3 regions of the Fusobacterium ulcerans genome follow, and region 1 is predicted to be linked to each of the others. Evidence: riboswitches for the same ligand, from Rfam matches in the RefSeq annotation. Region 1 holds a riboswitch; each other region holds the start of a gene.
What was found. Region 1 has a riboswitch for S-adenosylmethionine ahead of C4N20_RS04430 (methionine ABC transporter ATP-binding protein). Riboswitches for the same ligand answer to the same signal wherever they lie in the genome.

Region 1 (6,968 bases):
GATGCAGTAATAGTAGGAAGATTTAGTGGAAAAGAAGCCTTAGCCGCAGTAGGAACAGCTGGCCCTATAATGAATATACTGATATTTTTTGTTGTTGGGTTTTCATTGGGATCTGCTATACTTATGGCTGAATTTTATGGTGCTGAAGATATAGAAAAATTAAAAAAAGAGATAGCTACAACAATAAAAGCAGGAGCAGTTTTTATTTTTTTACTTTCTGCTGTGGCATTATTCAGCGTAAAATATATACTTATTTTAATGAATACCCCCATAGAAATAATGGAAATGGCAGAGGGATATTTGAGAATAATAATAATAGGGTTGATATTTTCCTTTCTCTACAATATATTGTCTGCTGAGATGAGGGCAGTTGGAGATTCAAAGACGCCATTGGGAATACTTGTAATAGCAGTTGTTTTAAATATTGAGTTAGATATATATTTTATAAAAAATTTAGGAATGGGAGTAAAGGGTGCAGCTTATGCAACTGTAATATCTCAAATAGCAGCTGTTGTTATTTCCCTTTTAAATATTTATTTCAGAATGCCTGTTCTTAGATTAACTTTAAAAGAGTTTGCGATAGATCTGACTTTATTGAAAAAAACTATGTCATATAGCTTGTCTTATGCAGTTCAACAGACTATAATTTTTACAGGAGCTGTATTTGTACAGGGAGCAGTAAATCCTTTGGGAATCGATTCAATAGCTGCTTTTAATTCTGGAAGCAGAATAGATGGGTTTATACTTACACCAGGAGACAGTATGGGAGCAGCTCTTACTACTTTTATTTCTCAAAATAGAGGAGCTGGAAAAGATGAAAGAATATTTAAAGGGTTTAAAAGTGCCTTAACAATGTCATTGCTTTATTGCGTTGCAACTGCAATACTTATATTTATTTTTTCAGGTTCAATAATGAAAATATTTATTGAATCATCAGAAACAGAAGCTATATTTTTAGGAAGAACATATTTAAAAACAATAGCATTCTTCTATATACTTACAGCTTTATGCAATACTCTGCAAGGTTTTTTCAGGGGATTCGGAAGAATGGATGTGACTCTTATAGCAACATTTATTCAAATTCCTATTAGAGTAGTCTTGTCATACATGCTTACAAAATATATGGGAATATCAGGAGTAGCTGTTGGAATGGGAATAGGCTGGATATTTATGGCGTCATATGAAGGATATTTATATATGAGATACAGAAACAGAAGGAGGGAATTAAATGGAGTACATATTTGAGAAAAAAGAAGATTGCTGTGGGTGCACTGCTTGTTATAATATCTGTCCTAAAGAAGCGATAAAAATGGAACCTGACAGAGAGGGATTTCTATATCCTAAAATTGATCAGTCACTGTGTATAGATTGTCAATTATGTAAAAAAGTCTGCCCTGTTATAAATGAAAAATCTCTAAAAAATAAAATAGAAGGAGATTTTTATCTATCAAAGCACAAAAGTGAGGATACACTTAAAAATTCTACCTCTGGAGGAGCATTTACAGCTATTTCAGATGTTTTCTTAAAAGAGGGTGGAATAATATGTGGAGTTGATTTTGATGATAACTTTTGTGTAGTACATGAAATGGCAGAAACAAAAGAAGGAAGAGATAGATTTAGATTTTCCAAGTATGTACAGAGTAGATTAGGTGATATTTTTCCTAAAATAAAAGAGAAATTGGCAGAAGGAAGAAAAGTCTTATTTTCTGGAACTCCATGTCAATGTGCAGGACTTAAAGCTTTTATAGGAAATACACCATTGAGAGAAAATCTATATATTTGCGACCTTATATGTCACAGTGTCACAAGTCCTTTTATTTGGGAAGAACTGAAAAAAGTACTGGAAAAAGAAAATGGGGGGACTATTGATGAAGTTCATTTTAGAACTAAAAAATTAGACTGGAACAGAACCAACAGCAACAAATCTTTTCATTTTTCTACAACTGCAATGAATGAAGTCCAAGGAGATGAGAGATTTTATAAAATGTTCTTTGGGCTGCTTTCAATAAGCCGTCCATCTTGTTCAGCATGTAGATTTACTGACACTCTTAGAGTTTCTGATATAACAATAGCAGATTATTTTGGAATAGAGGAATTTGCTCCAGAAAAATATGATAAGAGAGGACTTTCATTAGTTATTGTCAACAATGAAAAAGGAGAAGAGATTCTTAATAAAATGAAAAATGATATGGAAATGGAGAAAAGGAAAAGTTCAGAATCTGTGAAACATCAGCAGAGATTGAGCTACCCAATATCTTATCCTGAAACTAGAGGAGAATTTTGGGATAGCGTCATTGAATTAGGGCTGGAAGAGGCAATGAAAAAATATAATATATTTAAATAAAAGCTCCCCTGTTTCATCTCAGTAATTAAGCAGTTAAAAATCAACTGCTTAATTACTGGAAATTTGCTTTGTTCAAACTACATTTTACCTGCTTTATTAATTACAAAAATTTTTCTGATTTCCAAAATATAATCTAGCTTTTGACCACTGATTAATCAGTAAGATATAAAAGAAAAGGTTAGATTATTTTTTATTATTAAGTATATACATATAATCTTCGATGGTATCAATATCTTTAAACTCCTCTTTTGAAGAAAACTTAACAAGATTGATAACTGGAGTCTTTTTAATAATAGTTTTCCCTCCAGTGTCTCCTTCCAATTTCAATAGTTCAGCTTTTTTATCTTCTGGAAAAAATACAGGGGAAAATCTATCTTCTTCAACTGTTGGGATAGTTATAAGATTAGTTTTCTGAAATTCATAATAGAGATTTAAAATTGTATCCTCAGTCAGCAGAGGCTGATCTCCAGGGAAAAAGGCTATCCCCTCTCCAAAAGAATTTTCTGTACCAAGCTTTATACTTTCACTCTGCCCAAGATCAGCAAAAGAGTTATAGCAATATTTAAAATTATATTTATCAGCAAGATCTTCAACCCATTCCTCTCTTCCGCAGATAATAACCTCATTAAAAGGGATATGAGAAATTTTCTCTAAGGTTGCTTCTAAAAGAGTTCTCCCTTTGTATGAGAGAGACAGTTTATTTTTTCCCATTCTTTTAGAAAAACCAGAAGCCATAACAACAGCATCTAATTTTTTAAAAGGATAAATCATTTTTTCTTTAAGACTTCCTATAAATATTTTTGGCAGAAAACTATTTTCAGATAATTTATATGCTGTTTTTATAGCTGCTTGGAATTTAGAGAGATAATTTTCTCCATCAATTCCATTAAAAAAAAGATATTTTTCTGAATCTTTACTGGAATTTTTAAAATAATCAGCTGATAAAATATATCTTTGTAAAAAATCAGAAGTTATTTTTTTATTTATATCCTTTGGAAATTTTTCTTTTAGAAGCTTAAATCTATGAATATTTTCTTCGGAAATATTTAAATCAAGTATATCCATATTGATTACTCCAATTATTTTTGTAGAAAATTCAGGAATACAAGGCTCATAATCATTCCATTCTTTTAATAATTTTTCCTTTGCTCCATCTCCCTCTATTAAAACAAAATCATAATTTTTTCTCATATTATTTATCTCGCCATAAGGCAGAGAGTGAAGTTTATCATCTTCTATTCTGCTCCCAGCCACAGTTATATTTTTGTTTTTTCCAGTAGATATATTATTCCCAATAATAAGTGATTCATATTTTTCTTCAAAGGGGCAGTAAATTTTTGTAGTGGTAGTTACAAGAACTTTTCCATATTCAGAAAGTTTTTCTGCAAGAAAAAATAGAAGAGAAGTTTTTCCACCTGCTCCTGTTATGGTTATTACATCATTTTTTATAATATTAAAATATTTAAAAGTCATAACTTCCTCCAGTTTATTTAGCTTTATATAGTATTGTATATGAAATTTTTTTTCCAGTCTATAAAAATTTTAAAAAATGTATTGACATAAATTGAAAAAAGTTATAATATACTCCTAACAAATGAATCAACCATCAAGAGAGACTGAGGGACTGGCCCTGTGATGTTTCAGCAACCTGCCGTTATGGTGTGGTGCTAATTCCAGACAGATGGATAGACTAATAAAATTAGTGTAATTTATCTCTATTCCTTGATGGCAGTAGAGATTTTTTTTTACTCAAATATAGATATGGAGGAGCACAGGAATGATCAAAATAGAAAAAATCAACAAAGTATACTCTAATGGCTTTCATGCAGTAAAAGATGTCAGCCTTGAAGTAAAAAAAGGGGATATATTTGGGATAATAGGTCTAAGCGGAGCAGGTAAATCTTCCCTCATCAGACTTTTAAACAGATTAGAGGAACCTACGAGTGGAAGTATAGTAATAGATGGAGTAGATATAACAAAACTTTCTAAAGATGAACTCTTAGAGAGAAGAAAAAAAATAGGAATGATATTCCAGCATTTTAATCTTTTAGCATCAAGAACAGTTGGAGAAAATGTGGCATTTGCACTGGAGATAGCTGGCTGGGATAAAGCGAAAATGAAAGACAGGGTAAGGGAGCTTCTGGAAGTAGTAGAACTTTCAGATAAAATAGATTCATACCCTAGTCAGTTGAGTGGAGGACAGAAACAAAGGGTGGCAATAGCAAGAGCCTTAGCTAATAACCCTGATATACTTTTATCAGATGAGGCTACATCAGCTCTTGACCCTAAAACTACAAACTCTATATTGGAACTTATAAAAAATATCCAGCATAAATTTGGACTTACAGTAGTTATGATAACTCACCAGATGGAAGTTATCAGAGATATCTGTAACAGAGTAGCAGTAATGTCTGACGGAGAAATAGTCGAAACAGGGGGAGTACACCATATCTTTTCAAACCCTCAGGCAGAAATAACAAAAGAGCTTATCTCTTATCTTCCAAGCACAGAAGAAAGAGGAGTAGAGATAATGAAAACAAAAGGAAAGTATATAGTAAAACTTAAATTCTTAGGAACTATAGCAGAAGAACCAATAATATCACAGGCACTGAGAAAATTTGATATAGATTTCAGTATAATTGGAGGATCGATAGATCATCTTTCTACAATGAAAGTAGGACATCTGTTTATTGAATTGTCAGGAGATATGGAGCAGCAGCAGGAAGCAATAGAATGGTTCAATGAATCAGGAGTTATAGTAGAGGTGATTTATAATGGTATTTAGTATGATTTTAGATTCGACATTGGAAACATTGTACATGGTATTTTTCTCAACATTCTTCTCATTGCTCATGGGATTCCCAATAGGAATACTTTTAGTAATTACTAAAGAGGGAAATATTTTAGAAAAACCTAAATTAAATAAAGTTCTTGAAATTATAATCAACACTTTGAGGTCATTTCCTTTTATCATTTTAATGATTTGTCTGTTTCCTCTTTCAAGGATAATAGTAGGGACAACAATAGGAAGTACAGCAGCAATAGTTCCATTATCAATATCAGCAGCACCATTTGTTGCAAGAATGATAGAGGGAGCATTGAATGAAGTTGACAGAGGGCTTATTGAGGCAAGCTCAAGTATGGGAGCAAGTAATTCTACAATAATATGGAAAGTGATGATTCCTGAAACTATGCCTCATATCATACATGGAATAACAGTTACAGTAATAAGCTTGATAGGATTCTCAGCAATGGCAGGAACTATCGGTGCTGGAGGACTTGGAGATCTGGCTATAAGATTCGGATATCAGAGATTCAAGACAGATATAATGATATACTCAGTAATCGTTATAATTCTTCTGGTACAGGTACTACAATCATTAGGAAACTATCTTGTATATAGAGCAAAAAAGAACAGATAAAAAAATTAAATTATAAAGGGAGTGAATATTTATGAAAAGATCATTAAAAACATTATTAGCAGCAGCATTTGTATTGGTAGGAACAACAATATTCGCAGGGGAATTGAAAGTCGGAGCAACACCTGTCCCTCATGCAGAACTTTTAAATCTTGTAAAAGATGATTTGAAAGCAGAAGGAGTAGATCTTAAAATTATTGAATTTACAGATTATGTAACTCCTAACTTAGCACTGGCAGAAGGAGAAATAGATGCAAACTTCTTTCAGCATTATCCATATCTTGAAAAATTTGTAACAGAAAGAGGATTAAAACTTGTATCAGCAGCTAAGATTCATGTTGAACCTCTTGGAGTTTTCTCAAAAAAATATAAAGAAATAGGACAGCTGCCTGATAAAGCAACAATAGCTATACCAAGTGACCCATCAAATGGAGGAAGAGCTCTTATTCTTTTACATAACAATGGAATAATAACTTTAAATGACCCAACAAATCTATATGTTACAGAGTTTGATATAGTTAAGAATCCTAAAAAATTAAAATTTAAACCAATTGAAGCAGCACAGCTTCCAAGAGTTCTGCCAGATGTAGATGCAGCAGTTATCAATGGAAACTATGCACTAGAAGCTGGATTCTCACCAGTAGAAGATTCTCTTCTATTAGAGGGGAAAGAATCTCCATATGCAAATATTATAGCTGTAAAAGCTGGAGATGAAAATAAGGAAGATATAGTAAAACTTATAAAAGCACTTCAAAGTAAAAAAGTAAGCGACTATATTTTAAATAACTATAAAGGTGGAGTAGTACCTACATTCTAATGAAAATACATAAATAATAAGGGGAGCTGAAAAGATGAAAAAAATATTTATACTGTTTATACTGTTAACGACAATATGTTTTGGGAAAACTTTGAAGATAGGGACAACTTCTTATCCAGGAGCAGAGATTATGGAACTTATAAAAGATGATCTGAAAGCTGAGGGAATAGAACTTCAAATAGTTGAAATGAATGACTATGTAACTCCTAATATAGCTCTTGCAGAAGGAGATATTGATCTGAACTCTTTCCAGCATCTTCCATATTTAGAGCAGTTTAAAAAAGATAGAAATCTTGATCTTGTTTCAGCAGGGGCAACATATATAGCTCCATTAGGACTTTACTCTAAAAAATACAAAACAATAGAGGAACTTCCTGATAAAGCTACA
Region 2 (5,582 bases), 740 kb from region 1:
CTTGATAGAATGATCTGGAATAGATGAATAACCTATAGCAGGTCTGATATTAGGCAGCCAGATATTTTCTTCTTTCAAATAATTTTCCATAAATTCAGAAGCAGCTTCAGCAATTCTTGTAAGAAGAATGCTTTCCATTATGCTCATATAGTTGTCTTCATCAAATAGAGAGCTGTTTACTGAAATAATAAAAGTCCCTATAAAGTCATTTTCATTGAAAAAATCACTTATTCCAATATCATTATTTTTTACTTCCCCTCTTATAAAAGAGATAGACCAATTTTTATCACTATCTTTTATTGTTAAATTATCAGAATCTTTTGTGCAAGGGAAAATTCCAAAAGCACATTTGACCTTTATATCATTTTCTTTCATTTTTTCTAAAATATACTTAGCATCATTTAGTGTATTTTCTTCTAAAGGTGTATTTTTTACTTTCATATTATGAAGAAGAAAATTCCAGTTAATATATTTTTCAATCTTTTGCAGAGGAAATTCTATATATTGTTTTCCTAATTGTTTAGGAGCTATAACTTCTGAAGTAAAATCTTCTTTAGGAGATACTGATATTTTAGAAGTGTCTTTTTTATTATTCAAATATACTTTGCATAACTCTCTGAGTTCTTTTGTTTTTTCAGTTATAAATAAATCTCTGTCACCATAAATCAACTTATTTATTATTGTAAGAGTATCTAAAGCATCTGTAGTATGAAAAGTTTTTCCTTGATAAAATGGCTCTAATTTTACAGCAGTATGCAATTTAGAAGTAGCTGCTCCTGCAATTAATACAGGGATAGAAAGTTTGCTGATGTCTAAAAGAGAAAGAATCTTTTTCATTTCTTTTAATGAAGGACTGATAAGACCGCTTAATGTAATGATATCCACATTGTTTTTTACAGCTTCTTCAAGTATTTTTTCTTTGCTTACCATTACCCCTAAGTCTATCACTTCATAACCATTGCATTTCAAAACTGTTCCAGCAATATTTTTACCAATATCATGAACATCTCCATCTACAGTAGCCATAAGAACTTTGCCTTTTATTCCTATATTGGCTTCTATTTTCATATGAGGTTTCAAAATATCAACAGCTCTGTTCATAACACTTGCTGATCTTATAAGCTGTGGAAGGTATAGTTCTCCCTTTTCAAAAAGAACACCTATTTTATCCATACCTTTCATCAGAATATTTTGTATAATATCTAAAGGTGTCATAGTTTCCATAGCAGTATTTATATCTGTATCAAAAGTTGTACTGCCTCCGTAAATAAGAGCATTTTCTATTCTGTCCTTTAAAGAATCAAAATCATTCTTTATTATTTTAGGAGCAGAGGAGCTGTTCTTTTTAAGAAGATCAGAGGCATTTTTTAATTTTACAGCAAGTTCCAATATAGAATCAAGAGAATCCTCTTCTCCGTTTATTAAGGATAGGATTGTATTTTTTTCTTCTGAAGTAAGCTGAGGAGCTTTCTCACCAGGATTCATTATAGCAAAATTCATTCCTTTTTCTTTTGCATTTTCAATAAACAAAGAGTGTATAGCTGCTCTCAAAGGATTGTTTCCTCTGAAGGCAAAGGATAAATTGCTAAGTCCTCCAGTGATACTGCATTGAGGAAGATTTTCTTTTATCCATTGAACTGTTTTTATAAAATTCAGCCCATTATATCTGTCATCTTCACTTCCAGTACCTATAGTCAGTATATTTGGATCAAAAGCTATATCTGAGCTGGGAACTCCTTCTTCAGCCAATATTTTATATGAACGATTGCAGATTTCTACCTTTCTTTCATAAGAGACTCCCTGCCCATTTTCATCAAAAGCCATAACAACCATAGCAGCACCATATTTTTTTATTATTCTGGCTTTTTTTCTGAAAGCTTCTTCTCCCTCTTTTAGAGAGATGGAATTTACTATTGATTTTCCAGCTATGTTTTTTAAGGCAGTTTCAATAGTGAAAAAGTCTGATGAATCTATCATTATAGAAATTTTTGAGACTATGGGATCATTTTGAATTATTCTTAAAAATCTTTCCATTTCCTCATGAGGTATCAACAGCCCGTCATCAAGGTTGATATCCAGTACAGCAGCTCCTTTTTCTATTTGTGAACGAGCTATTTCTAAAGCTTTTATATAGTTTTTTTCTTCAATCAATGTTTTGAAAATTTTAGAACCAGCTACATTATTTCTTTCTCCAACTATTGTGAATTTATTGCTGAAATCATATATTTCATTTCCAGAGAGAAAATATCTATTTTCTTTCGAAACTGGAAGTCTAGGTTCTTTGTCTTTTACTAAATCAGCTATTGCTTTTATGTGCGAAAAATGTGTTCCACAGCATCCACCAAGAATATTTACCTTTTTTTCATCTACTAATTCTTTTAAATATCCAGCAGTTATCTCAGGAGTCTCCTCATATTCTCCCTCTTCATTAGGAAGTCCAGCATTAGGATAGAGAGAAATATATTTATCTGTAAAAGAAGCTATTCTTTTTATCATTGGAATAAGATCCCTTGCTCCAAAAGAACAGTTAAGACCAAAGGAAATAATTGAAGGTCTGTCCAAAGCTGTAATTAAAGATTCTATGCTCTGTCCTGAGAAAATTTTTCCCTGTCTGTTTACAGTTGCAGATATCATAATTGGAAGCTGTATATTCTTTTTTTCAAAAAGTTCCTCGGCAGCTACAAGGGCAGCCTTGGCACTTAGTCCATCAAATATAGTCTCTATCAAGAGGCAATCTACACCGCCATCTATGACCCCTTCTATCTGCTCAGAATAGATTTTTTTCATCTGATCAAAGTTAATTTCTCTTTCATAGGGAACATCTCCCATTGGAAGAGAAAGACTTTTGCTTGTAGGACCAATAGAACCAGCAACATATATTTTCTTCCCAGAAGTTTTATAAAAATTATCTGCTGTTTCTCTAGCCAGTTCAGCTCCTTTTTTTGAAAGAGTGTAAGACATATCTTCTATTTCATAATCTTTCAGAGATATTCTGTTGCAGTTGAATGAGTTTGTTTCTATAATGTCAGCACCAGCTTCAATATACTTAGTGTGTATCTCTTTTATTACATCAGGTCTTGTTATATTCAGGATTTCATTGCAGCCTTTTTTACCTTGAAAATCTTCATCAGTAAGATTATATTTTTGGATAGCTGTTCCAGTAGCTCCATCTAATACAAGTACTCTTTTTTTCAGTTCATTTATCATTATCTGCTACCTCCAGAAATTTCTCTTATATGTGCTATATTTGCCATTATTTTTTTAGCTGTATCTACTTTATTCATAGTATACAGGTGTATTCCATCAATGTCGGAAGTTATTAAATCTATAATCTGCTCTGTTGCATATGCAGTTCCAGCCTCTTTCAATGCTTTAGGATTATCCTCATATCTGTTTAATATTTTTTGAAATTTTTCAGGGATGCTGCATCCACACATTGAAGTTATTTTTCTGATCTGCTTTGCATTAGCAACAGGCATTATTCCAGCAACTAATGGAACATTTATTTGAAGCTTATCCACTTTATCTCTGAAACGATAGAAAGATTCGTTATCAAAGAATATTTGAGAGATAAGAAAATCAGTTCCAGAATCTACTTTTGTTTTTAAGTTAAAGAGATCCAGAAGATCATTTGTCTCCTGATGCCCCTCAGGATAATATGCCCCTCCTATTGAAAAATCCTTTCTTCCCTTTACATAAGAAATAAGATCCTGTGCATATTTAAAATCCCCCTCTTCAACAGGAAGTCCATCTTTAGGCTTGTCTCCCCTCAAAGCAAGAATATTTTCTATATTATTTTTTCTTAACTGTTCTAATATATCATCAATTTCATTTGCCTTAGCTCCAAGACAAGTGAGGTGTGCCAGAGCTTCTATTTTATTATCATTCTTAATCTTTGATGCAATCTCTACTGTTCTTCCTCTAGTTGCTCCCCCAGCTCCATATGTGACGCTCATGAAGTCAGGCTGTAATTTTGCCAGCTCATCAATGGAAGAATAAACATCCTCTAAAGAATATATAGTGTTTGGTGGAAATACTTCAAAGGATACAACTGTTTTTTTGTTTTTAAATAATTCTGAAATTTTCATCTGCTCATCTCCTGTTTGAATCCAATAAAAAAAGCTTTTTCCACCTGATAGATGAAAAAAGCTTAAAATTTCTAGAATCTAAACCATCTATCAGGAATTAGCACCACGCTTACATTTAAAGCAGGTTGCTGAGATATCAAAGGGCCTGTCCCTCCATCTCTCTCTATGGACTTAATTATTTCATGAATTGTATCATATTCAAAAATTATTGTCAATAGAGGAAAAATATAAGATTGAGCTTTTGTCTTTATGCAATAGGGGAAAAATATGGTATAATTCTTATTGAAGAATACAGAAAAAGGAGCAGATATGAGCGGAGTTATTTTAAAAAATATTGAAAAAGTATATCCAAACGGCTTTAAGGCTGTTCATGGAATAGATTTAGAGATAAAGCCGGGAGAATTTATGGTGCTTGTAGGTCCTTCTGGCTGTGCCAAGTCAACTATGCTTAGAATGATAGCTGGACTGGAGGAAATAACAGAGGGAGAATTATGGATAGAGGGAAAACTAGCCAATAAGCTTCCTCCTAAAGACAGAGGTATAGCCATGGTATTTCAAAACTATGCTCTTTATCCTCATATGACTACTTATGAAAATATGGCCTTTGGATTGAAAATGGCAAAATTTCCTAAAAAAGAGATAGATAAAAGAGTGAGGGAAACTGCTGAAAGATTGGAAATAAGCGATATTTTAGATAGAAAGCCTAAAGAGATGTCAGGTGGACAGAAGCAGAGAGTGGCCTTAGGAAGAGCCATAGTAAGAGAGCCTAAAGTATTTCTTTTTGATGAACCTCTTTCTAATCTGGATGCTAAGTTAAGAGTGTCTATGAGAGTAAGGATAACACAGCTCCATAAGGAACTTCTCAGTGAAGGAAAAGAAACTATGATGATATATGTAACTCATGATCAGGTAGAAGCAATGACTATGGGAGATAGAATATGTGTACTCAATAAGGGAAAAGTTATGCAGGTAGATACGCCTATGAACATATACAATTTTCCTGTAAATAAATTTGTAGCAGGGTTTATCGGGTCACCAGCTATGAACATAGTTGAAGGAGAACTTCTGGAAAAAAATGGAGAAGTTCTAGTAAAGCTGGATACTGATACCTATTTAATTTTGGATAAAGAAAAAGCTGAAAAAGCAAAAAATAATATTGGAGAAAAAATCTGGTTTGGAATAAGACCAGAAAATATAAAAGTTTCAGATGAAAACAGTCAGGAAAAAAATAGAGCCCAGGGTGTAGTAAGTGTTGTTGAAAACATGGGAAATGAAGTATATATATATTTCAAAATAGGAGAAAAGGAGTTTACAGCAAGGGCTTCAACAGATGTAATTAAAAACATTTCATTTGGTAAAAAACTATTTTTTGACTTTAATATGTTAAATATTCATATTTTCCATTATAAAACAGAAAAAAATATATTAAAATAGGAAAAATTTAATTTAATCTCTTTATTTCTTAAAGATTATGAGGTATACTAATATTAACTA
Region 3 (6,968 bases), 730 kb from region 1:
GTTTTCTTCTTCTTATATATTATACAAGATCAATTTTCCTTTCCTTTTTTTCAAATGAAAAAGAGGATGCAGTTCACATCCTCTGTTTTATCTATACAAATAATGAATACAAGAAGTTTGCTGCCATTCCAGCTGCCAATCCTCCAATAGTATGACTGAATATTGCTTTTCCAGTTAATTCTCTATATTTCAAACTGTCCATCATAGCTACATGAGTGCTTAAGTATCCGCTCCAGCACATTCCCATACTTGTAAAAACCGCTATCTCTCTTGGCCCTATTACGCCCTCTTTTATAAATTGAGGTACAAGTCCAATAGCAGCTCCCACTGCTCCAAGTGCTGTTATAGGAAAAGCTATTGCCTGTGGACTGGTAAATCCAAATAACGGCTTTAATATAAAATTAAGTTTTGCTCCAATTATTGGAAGTATTCCTATTCCTTCATAAGCTGCTCCTGTATAGCCACCTTGAGGCATACCATTTGTAAGCATAAGAACTGTTGTACATATGATAATTACTCCAGGAATTATCGCAATTCCCATATCTACTCCTACTTTTCCACCTTCCAGCATGGCTTCTAAAAATCTTCCAAAAATTGATCCTCTTCTTATTTCTCTTGTATCAAGAACAAATTTTTCTATTTCCTTTTCTTCTTCTGATTCTCCTATACTTTTAAAATATTTTTTACTATAATGCAGCATTAAATTTACACTTATTATACTTCCTACCACTGCTCCAAGATTTCCTATAAGGACTGCCTTAAAAAGATTTTCTTTCATAAGTCCACCTTGTGCCACCATAAATGCTGATACTATGAATCCCATCCCAAAAGATGTTCCCAAGTTAGTAAGAGCTGTAAACTGATAGTTCTTAAAATATTTTCTAAATTCTTTATTTGCTGCTAAACTAAGTACAGCTGGATTATCTGATATATATGTTGTCACTATTGCTAATGCTGAAGCTCCTGGCAATCTATACAAAGGATAAATTACAAAATAAAGCAATTTATTTATCAGGGATATCACTCCAAATTCAGATAATATTTCTGAAAGAGCTCCTGCTAATACTGCAACTCCCATTATAAAGAATACTGTGTTTATCAGAAGATCATGTGCCGTTCCCATTACAGTATTTATCATATTCACAGGTCCCATTATTTTAGCAGTTGTTATAAAAGATCCAGCTAATAATCCCAGACATATAAAAGCTTCTAAACTTATTGCTTTCTTTTTTAATTTTTCCATTATTATCTCCTTAGTGTTTACTTATACCTTAAAAGTATAACATCAGACATAAAAAGTGTCAATATTTTTGCACCTTAAAAGCTTTTTTATAATAAAAAAAGTGTCTCTCTAAGTATTGATTTTTCAACATCTAAAGACATACTTATATTAATATCCAGCTTTATGTTATTTTATTTCTACAAAAAAAGATCAAAAATCTGAAACATAATTTCAAATTTTTGATCCCTCTCTTTTTTACTATTTATTTAAAGCTTTTTTTAATTCTTCTACTTTATCAAGTTTTTCCCATGGAATATCTAAATCAGTTCTTCCTATATGTCCAAATGCTGCAAGATCTTGATATTTGAATTTTCCACTTCTCAATTCAAGTGCTCTTTCTATCCCTCTTGGTGTTAGATCAAATACTTTTTTAACAGCTTCTGCTAATTCAAATTCATCTACTTTTCCAGTTCCAAATGTATCTACTTTTACTGATGTTGGTTCTACAACTCCTATTGCATATGATAATTGGATTTCACATTTATCTGCAAGGTCTGCTGCAACTATATTTTTTGCAACCCATCTTGCTGCATAAGCTGCTGATCTATCTACTTTTGAAGGGTCTTTTCCAGAGAAAGCTCCTCCACCATGTCTAAAGAATCCTCCATATGTATCTACTATTATTTTTCTTCCAGTTACTCCTGTATCTCCGTGTGGTCCTCCAATTACAAATCTTCCTGTTGGATTGATATGGAAATGTTTTACTTGATCAGGATCAAGCCCATAAGATCTCAATACTGGTTTTACTACTTTTTCTATTACTTCTTCTTTTATTTGAGCTTGAGTTACATCTGGATTATGTTGTACAGACACTACTACTGTATCAACGTGATCTATCTTTCCATTTTCATCATAAGCTAAAGTTACTTGTGATTTTGCATCTGGTCTTGCCCATGGAAGTTCTTTTGCTCTAGTCATTTTAGTAAGTTTCACTAATATTTCTCTAGCTAATACAAGAGCTAACGGCATTAATTCTGGAGTTTCTTTTACAGCTCCTCCAAACATTATACCTTGGTCTCCTGCTCCTCCAATATCTACTCCCATAGCTATATCTGGTGATTGAGCATGGATAGCACTTAATACTCCACAGTTAGAATCGAATCCCATTCCTTCTTTATATCCGATTTCATCAATTTTACTTCTTACAATGTCTTGGATATCTATATATGTAGTAGTTGTGATTTCTCCTCCTACAACAACCTGTCCTGTTGTACAAAATACTTCACACGCTACTCTTGAATTTGGATCATCAGCAAGACATGCGTCTACTACTGCGTCTGAAATTTGATCTGATACCTTATCTGGGTGACCAGGTGATACAAATTCTGATGTGAAATAAGTTAAATTTTTCATTTTTCCTCCTTAAAATATATTAATAATTTAATGTGTCAAGATAAAAAAATCCCTTTCACCAGACAGATGAAAGGGATTAAGTGTTAAATCCAATATTCCATCTCTCAGGAGTTAGCACCACACTTAAAAAGCAGGTTGCTGAGATTTCAACGGGCCAGTCCCTCAATCTCTCTTGATGGTATTCTTTATATTTATCATTTACACCTTATTATATATTTTTTTACTATTTGTGTCAATAATTATTTAGTTATTTTTTACTTGTCTTACAACATCCACTATAGATCCGTCTCTGTACTGCACTACAGCAACTACTTTATCCTCAAATTCTATTGCTTCTTCTTTTCCAGTCATAGCTTCTGCTATTTCTTTTAGCTCTTCTATTGTTTTGATTGGAAGATTAGAATTTTTGAATTTTTCTATTAGATCTTTTCTTAATGGATTAATTGCTATTCCTCTTTCTGTTACCAGTACATCTACTGTTTCTCCAGGAGTTGTTACAGTAGTTATTCTGTCTTTTACTACTGATATTCTTGCATTTACTAATTGAGAAACTATTATACATAGTTTTGATCCAGCTGCTGTATCACTGTGTCCTCCAGATCCTCCCATGATAACTCCATCTGATCCTGTAGTTACGTTTACGTTGAAGTTTGTATCCATTTCTGTTGCACCTAGGATAACTATATCAAGCATATTTACTACTGAACCTTTATTATTTGCATTTGCATACATTGTTGCTGACATTTTTATATGGTTTGGATTTTCTTTTGCTGATTTGATTGCATTAAGGTCAAAACATTGTACATCAAATAGAGCTTTGAAAAGTCCATCTTTATACATATCAACTATATATCCTGTTATTCCTCCAGCAGCAAAACTTCCTACTATATTTTTTGATTTCATAAGATTTCTAACTTCTGCTGCAACTGCAAGTGATATTCCTCCTGCACCTGTTTGGAAGCTCATTCCATCTTTTAAATATCCTGATTGCTCTATGAATTTAGCTGTAAGATCAGCAACTTTTAATCCTATTGGGTTTTTAGTGATCTGAGTAGTTCCAGATACTATTCCTTTAGGATCTCCAATAGCATCTACTACTAATACATAGTCTATTAAAGTTTGATTGATTTCTATTGTTGTATTTGGATATGGAACTAAGTTATCAGTGATAGCTACTACTAATTTAGCATTTTCAACATCTGAGTGAGCATATCCTAAAGCTCCACATGCTGATTTTCCATCTACTCCATTTATATTTCCATATTCATCTGAAGTTGGAGCTGCAACAAAAGCTATATCTACTTCAACCTCTCCTGTTTCCATTATTCTTGCTCTTCCACCATGAGTATGCATAACTGCTGGTTTTTGCATTTTACCTTGTGATATTGCCTGAGCAACTGGTCCTGACATGTATCCAGCATATATTTGTGTTACTATTCCTTTTTCAATCATTTCTACTACTGGTTTATGGCATGGGAATATAGAACTTGCAACTAATGTTACATCTTTATATCCTCTTTTTGCTATTTCTGCCATTACTAAATTTAATACATAATCTCCATTTCTTAAATGGTGGTGGAAAGATACAACCATTCCATCTTTTAATGGAAGTTTATCCATTAATTTTTCAAAATCAGTATGAAGTTTTTTATCATTAGGAGTTACAGTTTTAAAGTTATAATTCTTTTTTACTACTCCAGTTGTATTTGCTAAATATCCATTATAATGATTGATTTTTCCGTATCCTTCTATAAAATCAGGAACTTCTCTTCCTAAAATATTTTTCATCTATAAACACCTCACATATTATTGATTAATCTATTAGACCAATAAGTCTTGCAACATCCAATGTATGAATAGCTCTATTTATAATTGGAAGGTCAACCATTTTTCCATCTAATGAGAATACTCCAAGACCTTCTTTAGCAGCTTCTTCTTTAGCAGCTATTACTCTTAAAGCATGATTGATTTCAGCTTGTGATGGACAGTAAGCTGCATGGATTGTATCTATTTGTCTTGGGTTTATAGCAAGTTTTCCTGTAAATCCTAACATTTTTGCTTTTAATGAGTCAGCCATTAATCCTTCATAGTCATTTGTATCTGTAAATGGAGTATCTATTGCATCTACTTTACAAGCTTTACATGCATTTACTACTTTTGTTCTTGCATAGAATAATTCGTCTGATGATTTAGTTCTTTTTACTCCCAAATCAACTGCAAGGTCTTCTCCACCTAACAAAACAGAAATTACTCTTGGACTTGATTTTATAGTTTCATATACTGTTTCTACTCCATAAGTAGTTTCTACTAGTGGGTGTATTTTTATACTTCCTGCTTCAAATCCCATTTCTTTTTCTATTTCATTTAATTTTTTATCTAATACAACTATATCTTCAGGACAAGCTTTTGGAAGAAGTATAGCATCTGGTTTCAATCTTGCTATTACATCTATATCTTTTTCTGCAAATGGAGTAGATAAAGGATTAACTCTTACTACTACTTCTACATCATCATATTTATTTGTTCTTAAAGCTTCACTTATCAAATATCTTGCAGCATCTTTTTCTGTTAATGCAACAGCATCTTCCAAGTCAAATATAACAGCGTCTGAACCGAATACAGCTGCTGTTTGAAGCATTCCTGGGTTATTTCCAGGCATAAATAACATAGTTCTTCTTAATTCCACGATAAACACCTCTCATATAAAAAATAATATAATTATTATAATCCTCTAGCAACAGCAGCTTCTATTCTTGCTCTGACAGTATAATCAAGAGCTCCCTTATCTTGAGCTTGAACTTTTACTCCATCAATCCCAAGTTCTACAAGTTTATTTTTTATAACTTCTCTTATATGAGCTCCAAATTGTTTTTCCACAGTACTTTCTAATTCAATTTCTATTCCGCTTTCAGCTGGAGTTAGAATCACAAATATATCATTTGATTCTAGAGTACCACATTTAGCAGCTTTCTTTATTGTCATTTGATTCACCTCATTATTAAATTCTAAATAAAATTCTCTATAAACATTAGGGCTAATTAAAGGAAAAAGGTAGTCATATAACTACCTTTTTCAAAATCAAAATAAATTATAATTATACTCTTAAAAGAAAACTATTTCTTTCTTCTGTTTACTAAAGCTTCAACTCTAGACATTTCGTTGAATACGATCATGTATCCTTCGTCAACACCCATTCCTGGTTTAGCAAGAACTTGAAGAGCTCCACAAGCCATACCGATGTTAGTAGTAACTTCAGCAGATCTGTTAGTTTCGTTACAAGTTCCTCCACAGTATGATCCGATTCCTACTTTGTTACAGTAAAGAATTGCATCAGCTATGTTGTTTACTCCTCCAAGGTCTGGAGTTTTGATTTGAACTACATGTCCAGCTTTTTTGTCAGCGAACAATTTAATATCTTCTAATGTATTACACCATTCGTCAGCAACTAATTCAACTGCAATTCCTCTAGCGTCTACTTCAGCAGTTAAAGCAGCAAGAGCTTCGATTTGTTTATCTCTGTCTTCAACGTCCATAGGTCCTTCTATTCTTAATTTGAATGGTTTTGCAGCTTCTACTAATGTAGCAATGTAGTCAGCCATTTTTTTAGTGTCACAATCAAATGCAGCACCGATAGTTCCATAAACGTCTATGTGGAATATTGGAGAATAGTCAGCATCAGTTCTTTGAGAAATGATTCTGTCTCTTAACCATTTTACATAGTCAAGTAAGATTTCCCCGTGTAATCCTAATTTTTCTTTTACATTGTTAATCAAAGCGTGAGGTAAAACGTCAGCTTCTTTGATTATCATTTTGTCAGCAGCAACATATCTGTCGTCTCCTGATTGAGTGAATATAGGTCTCTTAGTGATTTCTAATCCTGTATTGTAGTCAGCTTTAATAACTTCAGCTAAAGTTACTTTTCTAGCTTTTGCAACACCATCAAGTAAAGCTTGAGTGATTCCATATCTTATTGCAGTATGTAATCTTTTTCCATTAACTTCTAATGCATCAAATTCTTCAGCAAGAGATTTGAAGTTATCAAGTTCTCTTCCTATTAATTTTGGAGCGATTTCTTTTTGGATTACTGGAATAAAGTCTTTTGCTAGGAATAAAGGATCTCTTCCTCCCGCACCTGAGTATTGAACAGCAGCACAGTCTCCATGAGCAACTTGTCCATCTTCAAGAACTAGTAAAACAGAGATAGCTTCTCCTGCTTGTCTGATTGATTTGAATCCTGGTGTTACTGGAGTTCCTAGATAGAACATACCATCATGTCCAGCTCCTGCTTTTATTGCTCTTTGGTCATCAAAATAGAATCCTGTTTTTCCTGCAG

Region 2: it holds a riboswitch for S-adenosylmethionine, as region 1 does, so the genes downstream of both, metF (methylenetetrahydrofolate reductase [NAD(P)H]) here and C4N20_RS04430 (methionine ABC transporter ATP-binding protein) in region 1, are expected to answer to the same signal.
Region 3: it holds a riboswitch for S-adenosylmethionine, as region 1 does, so the genes downstream of both, metK (methionine adenosyltransferase) here and C4N20_RS04430 (methionine ABC transporter ATP-binding protein) in region 1, are expected to answer to the same signal.

Annotation. Positions count from the first base shown of each region.
Region 1 covers NZ_CP028105.1:969,465-976,432, reverse strand. Annotated here, with positions in the region: gene C4N20_RS04445 (MATE family efflux transporter) at 1-1,245, shown strand, start outside; gene C4N20_RS04440 (Coenzyme F420 hydrogenase/dehydrogenase, beta subunit C-terminal domain) at 1,229-2,344, shown strand; gene yqeC (selenium cofactor biosynthesis protein YqeC) at 2,528-3,817, opposite strand; SAM riboswitch class I at 3,945-4,032, shown strand; gene C4N20_RS04430 (methionine ABC transporter ATP-binding protein) at 4,122-5,129, shown strand; gene C4N20_RS04425 (methionine ABC transporter permease) at 5,119-5,766, shown strand; gene C4N20_RS04420 (MetQ/NlpA family ABC transporter substrate-binding protein) at 5,798-6,580, shown strand; gene C4N20_RS04415 (MetQ/NlpA family ABC transporter substrate-binding protein) at 6,615-6,968, shown strand, end outside.
Region 2 covers NZ_CP028105.1:231,429-237,010, reverse strand. Annotated here, with positions in the region: gene metH (methionine synthase) at 1-3,207, opposite strand, end outside; gene metF (methylenetetrahydrofolate reductase [NAD(P)H]) at 3,207-4,088, opposite strand; SAM riboswitch class I at 4,169-4,260, opposite strand; gene C4N20_RS01090 (ABC transporter ATP-binding protein) at 4,398-5,522, shown strand.
Region 3 covers NZ_CP028105.1:239,299-246,266, forward strand. Annotated here, with positions in the region: gene C4N20_RS01120 (CD0519/CD1768 family membrane protein) at 92-1,243, opposite strand; gene metK (methionine adenosyltransferase) at 1,481-2,635, opposite strand; SAM riboswitch class I at 2,730-2,817, opposite strand; gene citF (citrate lyase subunit alpha) at 2,879-4,423, opposite strand; gene C4N20_RS01135 (HpcH/HpaI aldolase/citrate lyase family protein) at 4,449-5,321, opposite strand; gene citD (citrate lyase acyl carrier protein) at 5,357-5,617, opposite strand; gene C4N20_RS01145 (methylaspartate ammonia-lyase) at 5,749-6,968, opposite strand, start outside.